DNA from 4 places in the Comamonas aquatica genome. Region 1 is predicted to be linked to each of the others. Evidence: predicted binding sites of a transcription regulator. Region 1 holds the regulator's gene; each other region holds the start of a gene.
The links. The regulator sigma-54, encoded in region 1, starts transcription at its own class of promoters, with help from an activator protein. The targets are predictions, from matches to a motif close to TGGCANGNAANCTGCTTT.
Positions count from the first base shown of each region.

Region 2: the regulator sigma-54 is predicted to act here: its motif matches at 1,824-1,841, upstream of KAQ61_RS17300 (P-II family nitrogen regulator).
Region 3: the regulator sigma-54 is predicted to act here: its motif matches at 1,973-1,990, upstream of KAQ61_RS12945 (urease subunit gamma).
Region 4: the regulator sigma-54 is predicted to act here: its motif matches at 1,905-1,922, upstream of KAQ61_RS10155 ([protein-PII] uridylyltransferase).

Region 1 is NZ_CP072916.1:3,310,386-3,314,431, reverse strand. It holds gene lptA (lipopolysaccharide transport periplasmic protein LptA) at 1-600, shown strand, start outside; gene lptB (LPS export ABC transporter ATP-binding protein) at 600-1,370, shown strand; gene KAQ61_RS15625 (RNA polymerase factor sigma-54) at 1,421-3,001, shown strand; gene KAQ61_RS15620 (methyl-accepting chemotaxis protein) at 3,194-4,046, opposite strand, start outside.
Region 2 is NZ_CP072916.1:3,689,866-3,693,911, reverse strand. It holds gene KAQ61_RS17305 (ammonium transporter) at 41-1,405, opposite strand; gene KAQ61_RS17300 (P-II family nitrogen regulator) at 1,432-1,770, opposite strand; gene KAQ61_RS17295 (YifB family Mg chelatase-like AAA ATPase) at 1,977-3,515, shown strand; gene KAQ61_RS17290 (LysR family transcriptional regulator) at 3,577-4,046, opposite strand, start outside.
Region 3 is NZ_CP072916.1:2,737,868-2,741,913, forward strand. It holds gene KAQ61_RS12940 (hybrid sensor histidine kinase/response regulator) at 1-1,939, opposite strand, end outside; gene KAQ61_RS12945 (urease subunit gamma) at 2,135-2,437, shown strand; gene KAQ61_RS12950 (HupE/UreJ family protein) at 2,501-3,118, shown strand; gene KAQ61_RS12955 (urease subunit beta) at 3,136-3,441, shown strand; gene ureC (urease subunit alpha) at 3,443-4,046, shown strand, end outside.
Region 4 is NZ_CP072916.1:2,135,163-2,139,208, reverse strand. It holds gene KAQ61_RS10155 ([protein-PII] uridylyltransferase) at 1-1,866, opposite strand, end outside; gene map (type I methionyl aminopeptidase) at 2,036-2,851, opposite strand; gene purL (phosphoribosylformylglycinamidine synthase) at 3,093-4,046, shown strand, end outside.

The sequences.
Region 1 (4,046 bases):
CTTGCGGGGGCTTCTGGCGTGGCGCATGCCGAGCGTGCCGACCGCGACAAGCCCATGAACATCGAAGCCGATGCCTTGCGCCACGACGAGCTCAAGCAGACCAGCGTGTTCACCGGCAATGTGGTGATGACCAAAGGCTCCATCGTGCTGCGCGGCGCGCAGCTGGACGTGCGCCAGGACGGCGAAGGCTACCAGCACGGCATGGTCAAGGCCGAAGCCGGCAAGCGCGCTTTCTTCCGCCAGAAACGCGACACGGCGCCCGGCGCCCCCGAAGAGTTTGTCGAGGGCGAGGCCGAGGTCATTGAGTACAACGGCCGCACCGACGATGTGAAGCTGATCCGCCGCGGCCAGTTGCGCCGCTACACCGGCGGCAAGCTCAGCGACGACATCATGGGCAGCGTCATTACCTACAACAACCTGACCGATGTGTTCACGGTCGACGGCGAAAAGCGCAGCAACCTGCCTTCGTCGGCACCCGCAGGCTCGGGCGGCCGCGTGCGCGCCATCCTGGCGCCCAAGTCCACGCCGGGCAGCAGCCCCGCGCCGGCACCGGCCCAGCCCTTGCAGCCGTCGGGTGGTCTGAACTCCCAAGGACAGTGATGGCAGAAGATTCTCGTGACACGCGTGCCACCAGCAAGCTGGAGGCGCGCCACCTGGCCAAGACCTATGGCAGCCGCAAGGTGGTCAAGGACGTGTCCATGACGGTGCAAAAGGGCGAGGTGGTGGGCCTGCTCGGCCCCAACGGCGCGGGCAAGACCACCTCGTTCTACATGATCGTGGGTCTGGTGCGCTGCGATGGCGGCGACATCCTGATCGACGGCCAGTCCGTGGGCAACATGCCCATCCACCAGCGCTCGCGCCTGGGGCTGTCCTACCTGCCGCAGGAAGCCTCGATCTTTCGCAAGCTGAATGTCGAGGACAACGTGCGCGCCGTGCTGGAGCTGCAGACGGATGCGGCCGGCCAGCCCCTGAGTGCCGCTGCCATCGAGCAGCAACTGACCAGCCTGCTGCAGGAGCTGCGCGTCGAGCACCTGCGCAAGTCGCCGTCGCTGGCGCTGTCCGGCGGCGAGCGCCGCCGCGTGGAGATCGCGCGCGCCCTGGCCTCCAACCCGCGCTTCATCCTGCTGGACGAGCCCTTCGCCGGCATCGATCCGATCGCCGTGATCGAGATCCAGCGCATCATCGGCTTCCTCAAGGAACGCGGCATCGGTGTGCTGATTACCGATCACAACGTGCGCGAAACACTGGGTATCTGTGACCACGCCTTCATCATCAGCGATGGCACAGTACTCGCCCAGGGCACACCCGAGGAGATCGTCGAGAACCCGGATGTGCGCCGGGTCTACCTGGGCGAGCACTTCCGCATGTAGTCTGGCCCGGCAGCGTCGGCAATCACAAGAAAGTTCGAGGGGGTACAGCGTTGAAGCCAGGTTTGTCACTGCGGGTCTCACAGCATCTGGCGCTCACGCCGCAGTTGCAGCAATCCATCCGGCTGTTGCAGCTATCCACCCTGGAGTTGTCCCAGGAAGTCGAGCAAATGCTCGACGACAACCCGTTTCTGGAGCTGGCCTCGGACGACGCCCCGCGCGAGGAGTTCGGCCTGCAGGCCGCGGACGAGCCCGCCCAGCACGAGGGCGGCTCGGTCGACGAAACACCATATTCCATAGCAGACAGCGCAGGTGCCGCAAGCGCTGAAGGCCAAAAAGACCAGGAATCCGCGGCGCCCGACAGCGACGTGCCCAGCGACTGGGAGGGCGACGGCAGCGTCGACATCGCGCACGACGACAGCGAATGGGGCGGCGACGCCCCGGCGCGCGGCAACCGCAATGACGACGAGGATGCCCCCACGGCCCTGGACCTGGCGGGCGCGCACGAGTCGCTGACCGATTTCCTGCACCAGCAGGCGCTGTCGCTGCGCCTGTCCGAGATCGACCGCTATGCGCTGCGTTTCCTGATCGAAAACCTCAACGACGATGGCTACCTCGAGGACCCGCTGCAGGCGTTGGCTGAGGGCCTGGCCGGCACCGACGATCTGGAGCAGCTGGACGAGCTGGTGCACCGCTTCACCGTGGCCCTGCGCCTGCTGCAGTCGCTGGAGCCCGTGGGCGTGGGCGCCCGCGACCTGGCCGAATGCCTGCGCCTGCAGCTGCTGCACCTGCACCGCGAGGATCCGCAGGACGAGATGCTGGGGGTGGCGCTGCAGGTCTGCGCCCAGCCGCTGGAAATGCTGGCGCGGCGCGATGTGCGCAAGCTGATGCAGGCCTGCGGCCTGCCCGAGGCCAAGGTGCGCGCCGCGCTGGGCGTCATCGCTCGGCTGGAGCCCAAGCCGGGGCGGCGCTTCACCGATGTCGAGCGCCACATCATCGTGCCCGACGTGATCGTCAAGAAAACAGCGCGCAAGGGGGGGGATGGCCTGGCGCAGTTCAGCGTGCAGCTGAACCCGGACGTGATGCCGCGCCTGCGCGTGCACGACGTGTACGCCAACGCCCTGCGCAGCCACAAGGGCAGCGACGGGCACGCCGGCCTGCAGCAGCGGCTGCAGGAGGCGCGCTGGTTCATCAAGAACGTGCAGCAGCGCTTCGACACCATCCTGCGCGTGTCCAAGGCCATCGTCGACCGGCAGAAGAACTTTTTCGTGCACGGCGAGCTGGCCATGCGCCCGCTGGTGCTGCGCGACATTGCCGACGAACTGGGCCTGCACGAATCGACCATCAGCCGCGTGACCACGGCCAAGTACATGGCCACGCCGCACGGCACCTACGAGCTGAAGTTCTTCTTCGGCTCGGGCCTGGGCACGGAGACCGGGGGCAACGCCTCCAGCACGGCGGTGCGCGCGCTGATCAAGCAGTTCGTCGCGGCCGAGAGCCCGAAGAAACCGCTGTCCGACAGCCAGATCGCGGACATGCTCAAGGAGCAGGGCATCGAGTGCGCGCGCCGCACCGTGGCCAAGTACCGCGAGGCCTTGAAGATCGCCCCGGCCAACCTGCGCAAGGCGCTGTAGACGCGTTCCGGTCCGGTGGGGGCAGCCGGTGGGACAGCACCGACACAGCGGCCAATCATCAAAAAGAGAGCTGCTGGCGCTCCATACACAAAGGGTTCAGATGGAAAACCATCTGAACCCTTTTATGCAAGCGCGCGAGCAGCTCTCTTTTTAAAACCCCGCGGGCCCGCGCTGCGCGTGCCCGGCGGTGTGTCAGCGCAGGGCCAGGGCCTGCGTGGCGGGCGCGTGGTCCAGCTTGAAGCCGCCGACCACCTCGGCCAGCTGGTGCGCCTGCTGCTGCAACGACTGCGCGGCGGCGGTGGCCTGTTCGACCAGGGCGGCGTTCTGCTGCGTGCCCTGGTCCATCTGGCTGACGGCGCCGTTGATCTCGCCGATGCCGTTGCTCTGCTCCTGGCTGGCGTGGCTGATCTCCGCCACGATGGCGGTGACGCGGCGCACGCTGTCCACCACTTCCTGCATGGTGGCGCCGGCCTCCTGCACCAGGCGGCTGCCGGTGTTGACCTGGTTGACCGAGTCGTCGATCAGCTGCTTGATCTCCTTGGCCGCGGCGGCGCTGCGCTGGGCCAGGGTGCGCACCTCGCCGGCCACCACGGCAAAGCCGCGGCCCTGTTCGCCGGCGCGGGCGGCTTCCACGGCGGCGTTCAGCGCCAGGATGTTGGTCTGGAAGGCGATGCTGTCGATCACGCCGATGATGTCGACGATCTTGCGCGACGCGGCGTCGATCCCGCCCATGGTCTGCACCACCTGGCCGACCACGCTGCCGCCGTGCGAGGCGACGGAGGAGGCGCTGCTGGCCAGCTGGTTGGCCTGGCGGGCGTTCTCGGCGTTCTGCTGCACCGTGGCGGTGAGCTGCTCCATCGCCGCGGCGGTCTCCTCCAGCGAGCTGGCCTGCTGCTCGGTGCGCGAGGACAGGTCCTGGTTGCCCATGGCGATTTCCTGGCTGGCCAGGCGCACCGATTCCGAGGCGGTGCGGATGCGCAGCAGCACGGCGGCGATCTTGTTCACGAAGTGGTTGAAGGCGGTGGCGATCTGTGCCAGCTCGTCC
Region 2 (4,046 bases), 380 kb from region 1:
CAGCTTGCGCGGGGGCGGGGGTGCCGCCCGGGCGCCTTGCTCAGCGGTTGTAGGCCGACTCACCGTGGGTGGTGATGTCCAGACCTTCGCGCTCAGCATCTTCAGCGACACGCAGACCCACCAGGACATCTGCGACCTTGAAGCAGATGAAGGAGACCACACCGCACCAGACCATGGTCACGATCACGCTCTTGAACTGCACCCAGACCTGCGCACCCATGGCGAAAGTGTCGGGGGTCAGACCACCCGTGCCGCCCAGGCTTTGCGAGGCGAACACACCGGTCAGGATGGCACCCAGGATACCGCCCACACCGTGCACGCCGAACACGTCGCAGGTGTCGTCGACCTTCAGCATCTTCTTCAGGCCCGACACGCCCCACAGGCACAGAGGGCCAGCGATCAGACCCATGACGATGGAACCCATGGGGCCCACGAAACCAGCGGCAGGGGTGATGGTCACCAGACCCGCCACGGCACCCGAGGCGGCACCCAGCATGGAGGCCTTGCCCTTGTGCAGGGCTTCGGCCACGATCCAGGACACGGCGGCGGCGCCGGTCGCCAGGATGGTGTTGATGAAGGCCAGGCCAGCGATGCCGTTGGCGGCACCGGCGGAGCCGGCGTTGAAGCCGAACCAGCCCACCCACAGCAGGGAGGCACCGACCATGGTCAGGGTCAGGCTGTGCGGAGGCAGGGCTTCCTTGCCGAAGCCGATGCGCTTGCCCACCATGTAGGCACCCACCAGGCCGGCCACGGCCGCGTTGATGTGCACCACGGTGCCGCCGGCGAAGTCCAGCGCGCCATCGGCCGCCAGCAGACCACCGCCCCAGACCATGTGGGCCATGGGGATGTAGCTGAAGGTGAACCACAGCACGGAGAAGATCATCACGGCCGCGAACTTGATGCGTTCGGCAAAGGCACCCACGATCAGCGCCACGGTGATGGCGGCAAAGGTGGACTGGAAGGCCACGAATACGTATTCGGGGATGGTGGGCAGCATGGCCGACAGGGTGTCGGGCGTGATGCCGGCCAGGAACAGCTTGTCGAAGCTGCCGAAGAACTTGCCTTCACCGCCGAAGGCCAGCGAGAAGCCGTAGATCGCCCACAGCACGGTGATCAGCGAGAACACGGTGAACACCTGGGCCAGCACGGACAGCATGTTCTTGGAGCGCACCAGGCCACCGTAGAACAGGGCCAGGCCAGGGATGACCATCAGGATCACCAGCATGGTGGAGGTCAGCATCCACGCGGTGTCGCCGGCGCTCAGGACGGGGGCAGCAGGCGCGGCCGCTTCGGCGACGACTTCGGCCACCACCGCCACGGCGGGGGCAGCTTCTTGCGCAATGGCACCGGTGGCGGCGGCCAGCAGGCCCAGACCCAGTGAGATGGCAGGGAGCGATTTTTTCATGTCAGTCTCTTGCATTAGGGGGTGGGTTACAGGGCTTCCTTGCCGGTCTCGCCGGTGCGGATGCGCACGACCTGCTCCAGGTCGTAAACGAAAATCTTGCCGTCGCCGATCTTGCCGGTGCGGGCTGCGCCTTCGATGGCTTCGATCACCTGCTCGAGCACGGCATCGTCGACCGCGGCTTCCAACTTCACCTTGGGCAGGAAGTCGACGACATACTCGGCGCCGCGGTACAGCTCGGTGTGACCTTTTTGGCGGCCGAAGCCCTTCACCTCGGTCACGGTGATGCCCTGTACGCCAAGCTGTGACAGTGCTTCGCGCACCTCGTCGAGCTTGAAGGGCTTGATGATGGCTGACACCATTTTCATAAGACGTTCCTCCGGGAAGCTGGCAGTTGTAAAAAGTGTTGTGACAAGCCCTTTAAGCATGGAGCGTGCCAACCAACGGCCTTGCAGCGGAGCAGGCCCGCGTTCTACAGTGCACATCTGGAAACATCGCGCGTTGCACCACTTTAGTGCAAACCCACGGTGGCATGTGCTGCTTTTTTGTGCACCTTTTGAGGGAGGACCGCCCCATGAGCCTGGCTTGCGTCCAAAGTCGTGCCCTTTTGGGGCTGCAAGCGCCCGCCGTCACCGTGGAAGTGCATCTGGCCAACGGCCTGCCCAGCCTGGCCCTGGTGGGGCTGGCCGACGTGGAGGTCAAGGAAGCCCGCGAGCGCGTGCGCTGCGCCATCGTCAACAGCGGCCTGGAATTTCCAACCAACAAGCGCATCACCGTGAACCTGGCGCCGGCCGACCTGCCCAAGGACTCCGGCCGCTTCGACCTGCCCATCGCCCTGGGCATCCTGGCCGCCAGCGGGCAGATCGATGCGGCGCGGCTCCACGGCTGGGAGTTCGCGGGCGAGCTGTCGCTGTCCGGCGAGCTGCGCCCGGTGCGCGGGGCCCTGGCCACCAGCCTGGCCCTGCCCTGGGGCCAGACCCCGGCACGCCTGGTGCTGCCGCTGGACAGCGCCGCCGAGGCGGCCTGCGCCCCGCAGGCCGAGGTCTATGGTGCCGCCCACCTGCTGGATGTGGTGGCGCAACTGCTGCCCCCGGGTGCCACCCCGCATGACCGCGCCAGCACGGGCTGGCAGCGCATGCTGCCGCCACCGCGCCAGGCGCCCCGGGTCCTGCTGGATCTGGCCGAGGTCAAGGGCCAGGTCCAGGCCAAGCGCGCCCTGGAGATTGCCGCCGCCGGCAGCCATGCCGTGCTGCTGGTCGGCCCGCCCGGGTCGGGCAAGTCCATGCTGGCCCACCGGTTTGCCGGCCTCCTGCCGCCCATGACCGAGCAGGAAGCCGTCGAAAGCGCGGCCATCGCCAGCCTGTGCGGGCGCTTCCAGGCCACGCAGTGGGGCCAGCGCCGCACCGCCCACCCACACCACACGGCCAGCGCTGTGGCCCTGGTCGGCGGGGGCTCACCGCCCAAGCCCGGTGAGATCTCCCTGGCCCACCATGGCACGCTGTTCCTCGATGAATTCCCCGAATTCAGCCGCAGCGCGCTGGAGGCCCTGCGCGAGCCACTGGAGACCGGCTGCATCACCATCGCCCGCGCCACGCACAGCGCGGAGTTCCCGGCGCGCTTCCAGCTGATTGCGGCCATGAACCCCTGCCCCTGCGGCTTCTGGGGCAGTGCCCAGCGCAACTGCCGCTGCACGCCCGACCAGGTGGCGCGCTACCAGGGCAAGCTCAGCGGCCCGCTGCTGGACCGCATCGACCTGCACGTCGAGGTGCACAGCCTGCCGGCCGAGCAACTGCTGGCCAGCACCGAGGGCGAACGCAGCCAGGCCGTGCAGGCCCGCGTGGCCCAGGCGCGGGCGCGGGCCCTGCAGCGCCAGGGCTGCAGCAACCAGCTGCTGCAGGGCGACGCGCTGGAGCAGCACCTGCAGCTGGAGGACAGCGCCGCCGCCCTGGTGCGCAAGGCCGCCGACCGCCTGGGCTGGTCGGCCCGCGCCACCCACCGCGCGCTGCGCGTGGCGCGCACCATCGCCGACCTGGCCGGCAGCCCCCACATCGCCAGCGCCCACGTGGCCGAGGCCATGCAGTACCGCCGCACCCTGGTGCCCGCGAGTCCCTGAGCGTCGCCTCAAAAAAACCTGCCAAATTGGCCTGCAGCGCTTGCTGCGCCTGCGCAGGGCGCTATGCCATCAGGAGTTCTTCGGCTTCGGCCATGGCCTGGGTCGGTGCCACGGTCTCGTGCAGCAGCTGCACCCAGGCGCGCAGCGCGGGTGACCAGCTGGCCTCGGGGCCGGTGACCAGGCAGGTGTCCACCCGGGCGATGTCGGTCAGCCCCGGGGGCAGCGCGCAGCCCTGCACGCCAAAGCGCGCCTGCTGGGCCTGCACCACGGACTGGGGCAGCAGCGCATAGCCCATGCCGGCGGCGACGCAGCCCAGGATGGCGTCCAGCGAACCCAGCTCCATGATGCGCGCCGAGGTGATGCCCTGGCTGGCCAGCAGCAGCTCGATGCGCTGGCGGTAGCTGCAGCCCTGGCGGAAGGCCAGAAAGGGCTGCTGGCACAGCTGCTGCGGCGTGGGGAACTGCGCCAGCGGCGCACTGCCGACCAGCACCAGGGTTTCGCGGAACACCGGCCAGGCCTGCAGCCGCGGCT
Region 3 (4,046 bases), 570 kb from region 1:
TGGCCGAACCCAGCGCCGCCTGTGCCGCCTGCAGTGCGGCCGGCGTCATGGCGGTGCGCTGCAGGGTCTGCAGCTCCTGGTGGTAGAGCAGGCCCAGCACCGCCGCCAGCAGCGGGGCAATCACCAGCATCAGCAGCAGAAAGTGCCCCAGGCCCTTGTCGAACAGCCGCCACAGCTGCTCCGGCAGCAGCCAGCGCAGCGCGGCGCGCCACTGCACGCCCCAATGCGCCTGGGGCTTGCACAGGTCGCCGCAGCGCGCATCCAGGGTGCAGCACAGCGAACAGATGTGGCCGCCATAGGCCGGGCAGTGGGCCATGTCCGGCACTTCGTAGTCGCGCTCGCACACGGTGCAGCGCAAGGTGTGCACGGCCTGGGCCTGGGGGACCGCGCGGCAGCCCGTGCACCCGGTGCAGGCCTGGGCCGGCAGCGTGGCCGTGCGCGCCAGGTAGTAGCGCCCGCGCGTGGCCCAGGCGATCAGCGGTGCGGCGACCAGGGCCACCACCATGGCGATCAGGGCCGAGAACGCCTGGGCCAGCGGCCCGAACACGCCCAAGTGGGCTGCGATCGACAGCCCCGAGGCCAGGCCCATGGCCCCCACACCCACGGGGTTGATGTCGTACAGGTGGGCACGCTTGAATTCAATGCCCCGGGGCGACCAGCCCAGCGGCTTGTTGATGACCAGGTCGGCCACCACGGCCATGATCCAGGCGATGGCGATGTTGGAGTACAGGCCCAGCACCTCGCCCAGGGCGCGGAACACGTTCATCTCCATCAGCATGAAGGCGATCAACGTGTTGAACACCACCCAGACCACGCGCCCGGGGTGGCTGTGCGTGAGGCGCGAGAAGAAGTTGGACCAGGCCAGCGAGCCCGCATAGGCATTGGTCACATTGATCTTGAGCTGCGAGATCACCACGAACAGCGCCGTGGCCGCCACCGCCCAGCCGTAGTGCGGGAACACGTACTCATACGCCGCCAGGTACATCTGGTTGGGATCGACCGCATGGCTGGCCGGCACGGAGTGCGAGATCGCCAGATAGGCCAGCAGCGCCCCGCCCAGCATCTTGGCCACGCCCAGCGCCACCCAGCCCGGCCCGCCCAGCAGCACGCCGGACCACCAGCGCAGCCGCGTGGTCTGCGCGCGCGCCGGCATGAAGCGCAGGTAGTCGGCCTGCTCCCCCATCTGGGTGATCAGGGCAATGCCCACGGTCAGCGCCGCACCAAAAAGAGGCAATGAAAAATGCGCACCCGCGCCCGACTCACCACCGTAGTGCACCACCTGCGCAAACGCACCAGGATTGCGCAGCAGCACGTAGACAAAGGGCACGACCAGCATCAGCAGCCACAGTGGCTGGGTCCACATCTGCAGCCGGCTGATCATGGACACCCCGTGCGTGACCAGCGGAATCACCACCAGGGCGCAGATCAGGTAGCCCCAGGCCGGCGGGATGTCCAGCGCCAGCTCCAGCGCGTAGGCCATCACGGCCGCCTCCAGCGCGAAGAAGATGAAGGTGAAGGTGGCGTAGATCAGCGAGGTGATGGTCGAGCCGATGTAGCCAAAGCCCGCGCCGCGCGTCAGCAGGTCCATGTCCACCCCGTAGCGCGCCGCGTAGACGCTGATGGGCAGGCCCGCCGCAAAGATGATCAGGCCGGTGGCCACGATGGCCCAGAAGGCATTCGCCCAGCCGTACTGCACCAGCAGCGTGGCGCCCACGGCCTCCAGGATCAGGAACGAGGCCGCGCCGAAGGCGGTGTTCGCCACCCGCCACGCGGACCAGCGCCGAAAGCGCTGCGGCGTATAGCGCAGGGCGTAGTCCTCCAGGGTTTCCGTCGCCACCCAGCCGTTGTAGTCGCGGCGCACCTTGACCACCTGCTGCGGCACGCAGGGGTCGGTCGAGGCAGGCGTCGCAGGCGCGGCGGCGGCAGGGGACTGGGTCATGGTGGGGTCAGCGATGCAGCTTCTGTGCCCGACTGGCACGGTGCTTGCACTGCAGGTGCCAGCCCTGGTGACCGCCCAGGCGCCGCACGGCCCGCCGTGTGTGCGCACGCCGGGCGGCATGCAGGCCGCGACATGGCATGGCCGCACCGCCCCCGTCCACGGGGCCGGCACTGCGGACCGATGGAGGGAATCGACATGGAATTAACGCCGCGAGAAAAAGACAAGCTGCTCATCTTCACCGCCGCGCTGCTGGCCGAGCGCCGCCAGGCCCGTGGCCTGAAGCTGAACTACCCGGAATCCGTGGCCCTGATCAGCGCCTTCGTCATGGAAGGCGCCCGCGACGGCAAGACCGTGGCCCAGCTGATGAGCGCAGGCCGCACCGTGCTGACGCGCGCCGACGTGATGGACGGCGTGGCCGAGATGATCCCCGACATCCAGATCGAGGCCACCTTCCCCGATGGCACCAAGCTGGTCACGGTGCACGAACCCATCGTCTGAGCGACCGCCCAGAACTTGCAGGCTTTTAGGCCTCCAGCCCTTATTCCACCAGCGCAGACAGCTATGAAAACCAAGAACCTGATCACCACCCTCCTCGCCACCGCGTCGGCCCTGCCGCTGAGCGCCCTGGCCCACGTGGGCGCGGACGGTGGCGGCCACCACAATTTTCTGGACAGCCTGGCCCACGCCTTCGCCCACCCCTTCGGCGGCGCCGACCACCTGGCGGCCATGCTGGCCGTGGGCGCCTGGAGCGCCCTGGCCTTTCCCCACCACGGCACGGCCTGGCGCGCCCCGGCGGCCTTTGTGGCCCTGCTGGTGGCCGGCTGCCTGGCCGGCTTTGCGGGCCTGCACGTGCCGGCCGTCGAGCCCATGATTGCCGCCTCGGTGCTGGTGCTGGGCCTGCTGGTGATGGTGCGGCAGAAGATGGCCTGGGGTGCCGCCGCCGCCCTGGTGGGGGTGTTTGCCTTCTTCCACGGCGCGGCCCATGGCTATGAACTGTTCGAGGACAGCGCCGCCGCTGCAGCCGGTGCAGTGCTGGGCATGGCGGCCGGATCGGCCCTGCTGCACCTGGGCGGCATGGCCCTGGGCCACCGCGTGATGCAGCGCCACCAGCTGTTAGCCAGGCTGGCGGGCGCCGCAACCGCCGTCCTGGGCGTGGCCCTGCTGACGCGTCTGGCCTGATCCCACGGAGGCACCGCATGATTCCTGGTGAACTGCTCCTGGACGAGGGGGCCCACCCCCTCAACCCCGGCCGGCGCACGGTCACGCTGCTGGTCAAGAACGCCAGCGACCGGCCCATCCAGGTCGGCTCGCACTACCACTTTGCCGAAACCAACGCCGGCCTGGACTTCGACCGCGCCAGCGCCCACGGCATGCGCCTGAACATCGCCAGCGGCATGGCCGTGCGCTTCGAGCCCGGCCAGCAACGCACGGTGGAGCTGGTCGACATCGGCGGCGACCGCCAGATCTACGGCTTTCGCGGCCTGATTCAAGGAGCACTTTGATATGGCCACCATGGACCGACGTGCCTACGCCGAAACCTTTGGCCCCACCGTGGGCGACCGCCTGCGCCTGGCCGATACCGAGTTGATCGTCGAAGTCGAGAAAGACTACACCCTGGCTGCGGGCGGCTATGGCGAGGAAGTGAAGTTCGGCGGCGGCAAGACCATCCGTGACGGCATGGCGCAAAGCCAGCGCACGCGCGAGCAAGGCGCGGTCGATACCGTGCTGACCAACGCGCTGATCCTGGACCACTGGGGGATTGTCAAAGCCGACATCGGCCTGAAGGGCGGCCGCATCGTGGCCATCGGCAAGGCCGGCAACCCCGACACCCAGCCGGGCGTGGACATCATCATCGGCCCGGGCACGGAAATCATCTCCTGCGAAGGCCATATCGTCACCGCCGGCGGCATCGACACCCACATCCACTTCATCGCCCCGCAGCAGATCGAGGAAGCGCTGACCAGCGGCGTGACCACCATGATTGGCGGCGGCACCGGCCCGGCCACCGGCACCTTTGCCACCACCTGCACGCCCGGCCCCTGGCACCTGGAGCGCATGCTGCAGGCCGCTGACGCCTTCCCCATGAACCTGGGTTTTCTGGGCAAGG
Region 4 (4,046 bases), 1.2 Mb from region 1:
CTCGCGCTTGCGCGCCTCCACCAGGGCGGCGGCATCGGGCGCGCGCCCACCCAGCACGCGCAGCGTGGCGTGGTACAGGTCTTCCAGCAGCTTGCCCTTCCAGGCGTTCCAGACCTTGGGGCTGGTGCCGCGGATGTCGGCCACGGTCAGCAGGTACAGCGCCGTCAGGCGGCGCTCGGTGCCCACGCGCTCTGCAAAGGCGCGGATCACGTCCGGGTCGCTGGTGTCCTGCTTTTGCGCCACGGTGCTCATCTGCAGGTGCTCGCGCACCAGGAATTCGACCAGCTCGGCGTCCTCGGCGGCCATGTTGTGCTGGCGGGCGAAGCGCCGCACCTCGATAGCGCCGATCTCGGAGTGGTCGCCGCCGCGGCCCTTGCCGATGTCGTGGAACAGCGCCGCCAGGTACAGCAGCCAGGGCTTGTCCCAGCCGCTGGCCAGTTGCGAGCACAGCGGGTACTCGTGCACGTGCTCGGCCATGAAGAAGCGCCGCATGTTGCGCAGCACCATCAGCGTGTGCTGGTCCACGGTGTAGACGTGGAACAGGTCGTGCTGCATCTGGCCCACGATGCGGCGGAAGGACCACAGGTAGCGCCCCAGCACCGAGGTGGCGTTCATCAGCCGGAAGGCATGGGTCTGGCCGCGCGGCTCCTGCAGGATCTGCATGAAGGTGTCGCGGTTCACCGGGTCCTGGCGGAAGGTGTTGTCCATCAGGTCGCGCGCGCTGTACAGGGCACGCAGCGTGCGTGCCGACAGGTCGCGCAGGCCGGGCGACTTCTGATAGGTCAGGAAGGTCGCCAGGATGGCCTGCGGGTCCTTCTGGTACAGGTCGTCGCTGGCCACCTCGATCAGCCCGTCCTTGTCGAAGAAGCGGTCGTCGATGCGCTTGAGCTCGGCATTGTTCGGGTACAGGTGCTCCTCGATGTTCAGCAGCAGGATTTGCTGCAGCTGCATCACCGCCTTGGCCGCCCAGTAGTAGCGGCGCATCAGCACCTCGCTGGCACGCACGGGCATGGTCTCACCCACGGGCGTGTGGCTCTGGATGCCGAAGGACTCGGCCACGGCGGTCTGCAAATCGAAGATCAGCCGGTCCTCGTGCCGGCCCGACAGGGCGTGCAGCTTGGCGCGGATCAGGCTCAGCGTGGCCTCATTGCGCTCCAGCTGCGTCGCCTCGAACTCGGTGGCAATCCCGCTGGCCGCCAGCTCGCGCCAGTTGCTGCCCAGGCCGGCGGCCTGCGCCACCCACAGGATGGTGTGCAGGTCGCGCAGGCCGCCGGGCGATTCCTTGCAGTTGGGCTCCAGCGAATAGGGCGTGCCCTCGTGCTTGATGTGGCGCTGGCGCAGCTCCAGCGTCTTGGCGGTGAAGAAGGCCTTGGGGTTGAGCGAGGCGCGGTACTGGCGCTGGAATTCGGCAAACAGTGCCGCATCGCCGTCGATCAGCCTGGCTTCCAGCAGCGAGGTTTGCACGGTCACGTCGTTCTGGGCCTCGGCCACGCATTCGCTGATGGTGCGCACGCTGGAGCCGATTTCCAGGCCCGCATCCCAGCAGGCGCCGATGAAGCGCTCCAGGTCCTCCTTCAGCGGGGCGTGCCCCTCGGTGCTGTGGCCGGGCAGCAGCAACAGCACGTCCACGTCGGAGGCGGGGAACAACTGCTCGCGGCCATAGCCGCCCACGGCCACCAGGGCCACCTCGGCCGGCAGCCCGCTGGCCGCGCGGATGGCACACAGGTGCTGGTCGGTCAGCCGCGAGAGCTTTTGCAGCACGCTGCGGATGCCCCGGGTGCTGCTGGCAGGGGTGCGCAAGGCGTCGGTGAGGGTCGCCTTGTCCTGGCGGTAGGCAGTGCGCAGGGCGCCGAGTTCGATGTTCATGGCAAGAAAGACCTGTCAGGCAAAAACTGGACCACAGGCAAGCAAGAAATATGCAAGGCGTGGCGGCGGCATGGACCTGGAGCCCGAGTGTGCACGATCCCGCCATGAAAAAAGGCAGTCCGCCTGCAGCGGGACTGCCTTGTCACAGGGCGTCAGGGCCGGTGCCGCATCAGGTGCGGATGCCGCTGATGAAGTCGGGCGGCGTGGGCGAGCCCTCGGACCAGGTCAGGATGTCGTAGCCGGTCTGGGTCACGGCCAGCATCAGCTCCCACTGGGCCGACAGGCTGCGGTCCTTGGTGATGATGGTCCAGCCGTCGTTGCCCAGTTCCTTCACCTCGCGCTTGCCCAGGTTCAGCATGGGCTCGATGGTGAAGACCATCCCTTCTTCCAGCACCGTGCCCGTGCCGGGCTTGCCGTAGTGCAGCACCTGGGGTTCTTCGTGGAATTTCTGACCGATGCCGTGGCCACAGTATTCGCGTACCACCGACAGGTTGTGCTTTTCGGCAAAAGTTTGGATGGCGTGGCCAATATCGCCCAAGGTGTTGCCCGGTTTGACTTGCTGGATGCCCAGCCACATGGCTTCAAACGTCAGCCTGTCCAGGCGCTTGCCTGCAATCGTGCCTTCGCCAATCTGGAACATGCGGCTGTTGTCGCCGTACCAGCCGTCTTCGGTGATGACGGTGACGTCCACGTTCACGATGTCGCCTTTTTTCAGCGGTTTGTCGTTCGGGATGCCGTGGCACACCACATGGTTGGGCGAGGTGCACAGGTGGCCGGGGTAGGGCGGGTAGCCCGGGGGCTGGTAGCCGATGGTGGCGGACCGGGTGCCCTGCTGGGCCATGCACTCGGCGCCCAGGCGGTCGATCTCTGCGGTGGTGATGCCGGGCTTGATGTGGGGGGTGATGTAGTCCAGCACTTCCGAAGCCAGTCGGCCTGCAACGCGCATGCGCTCGATGTCTTGCGGGGTTTTGATGGTGATGCTCATGCCATGGATTATTCCATCGGCCGGCTTTCGGTGGCGGCACAGGCCCGCTTGGGGAAGTTGCTAGCAGGGTGTTGGCGATTGTGTGCAAAGCATGTGTCTATTCCCCCTGCTCATATTGCTTTCCATATATAGGGTATTCGACCCGGTAAAATCGCAACTCTCTCAATTCAGCGTCCCTGCCTTGGTGCTTGTCCTCAGGGCGGGGCGCTTTTGACCAGCCTTCACATAAACAGGCCGCCTCGTGACCTTGCATTTGACTCAGTTTGAGGGTGGAAACGCCCTGAGCTCGTTCCGCGCCCAGCAACTCCTGACCGATCTGGTCGCCATCCACCCCAAGATCACGGGCATCAGCGCCCGATTTGTGCACCTGGTTGCCACCGAGGCCGCCCCGACCGCCGAGCAAGCTCAGCGTCTGGCGGCCTTGTTGACGTATGGCGACCCGTATGTCGGCGGCAGCGACGGTGTGGCCCTGGTCGTCACCCCGCGCCTGGGCACCATCTCGCCCTGGGCCTCCAAGGCCACCGACATCGCGCGCAACTGCGGCCTGGAGGTGTTCCGCGTCGAACGCATGACCGAGTACCGCGTGGAGGTGAAGTCCGGCCTGTTGGGCGGCAAGCCCGAGCTGTCGCAAGCGCAGACCGCGCAGATCGCGGCCTTGCTGCACGACCGCATGACCGAATCGGTCTTCGCCACCCGTGCCGAAGCCGAGCAGCTGTTCTCCACCCTGCAGGCCCAGCCCATGGAGTTTGTGGACGTGCTGGGCGGCGGCCGCGCGGCGCTGGAAACCGCGAACAAGCAGTGGGGCCTGGCCCTGGCCGACGACGAGATCGAGTACCTGGTCAACGCTTTCAATGACCTCAAGCGCAATCCCACGGACGTGGAACTGATGATGTTTGCGCAGGCCAACTCCGAGCACTGCCGCCACAAGATCTTCAACGCCAAGTTCACCATCGACGGTGTGGAGCAGGACAAGTCGCTGTTCGGCATGATCCGCAACACCGAAGCCGTCTCGCCCCAGCACACCGTGGTGGCCTACTCCGACAACGCCTCCATCATGGAAGGCCATGTGGTCGAGCGTTTCGTGGCCCAATTCGATGCCAAGGCAGGCACAGTCAGCGCGCCCAGCTATCAAAAGAAGGTCGCGACCAACCATGTGCTGATGAAGGTGGAGACGCACAACCACCCCACGGCCATC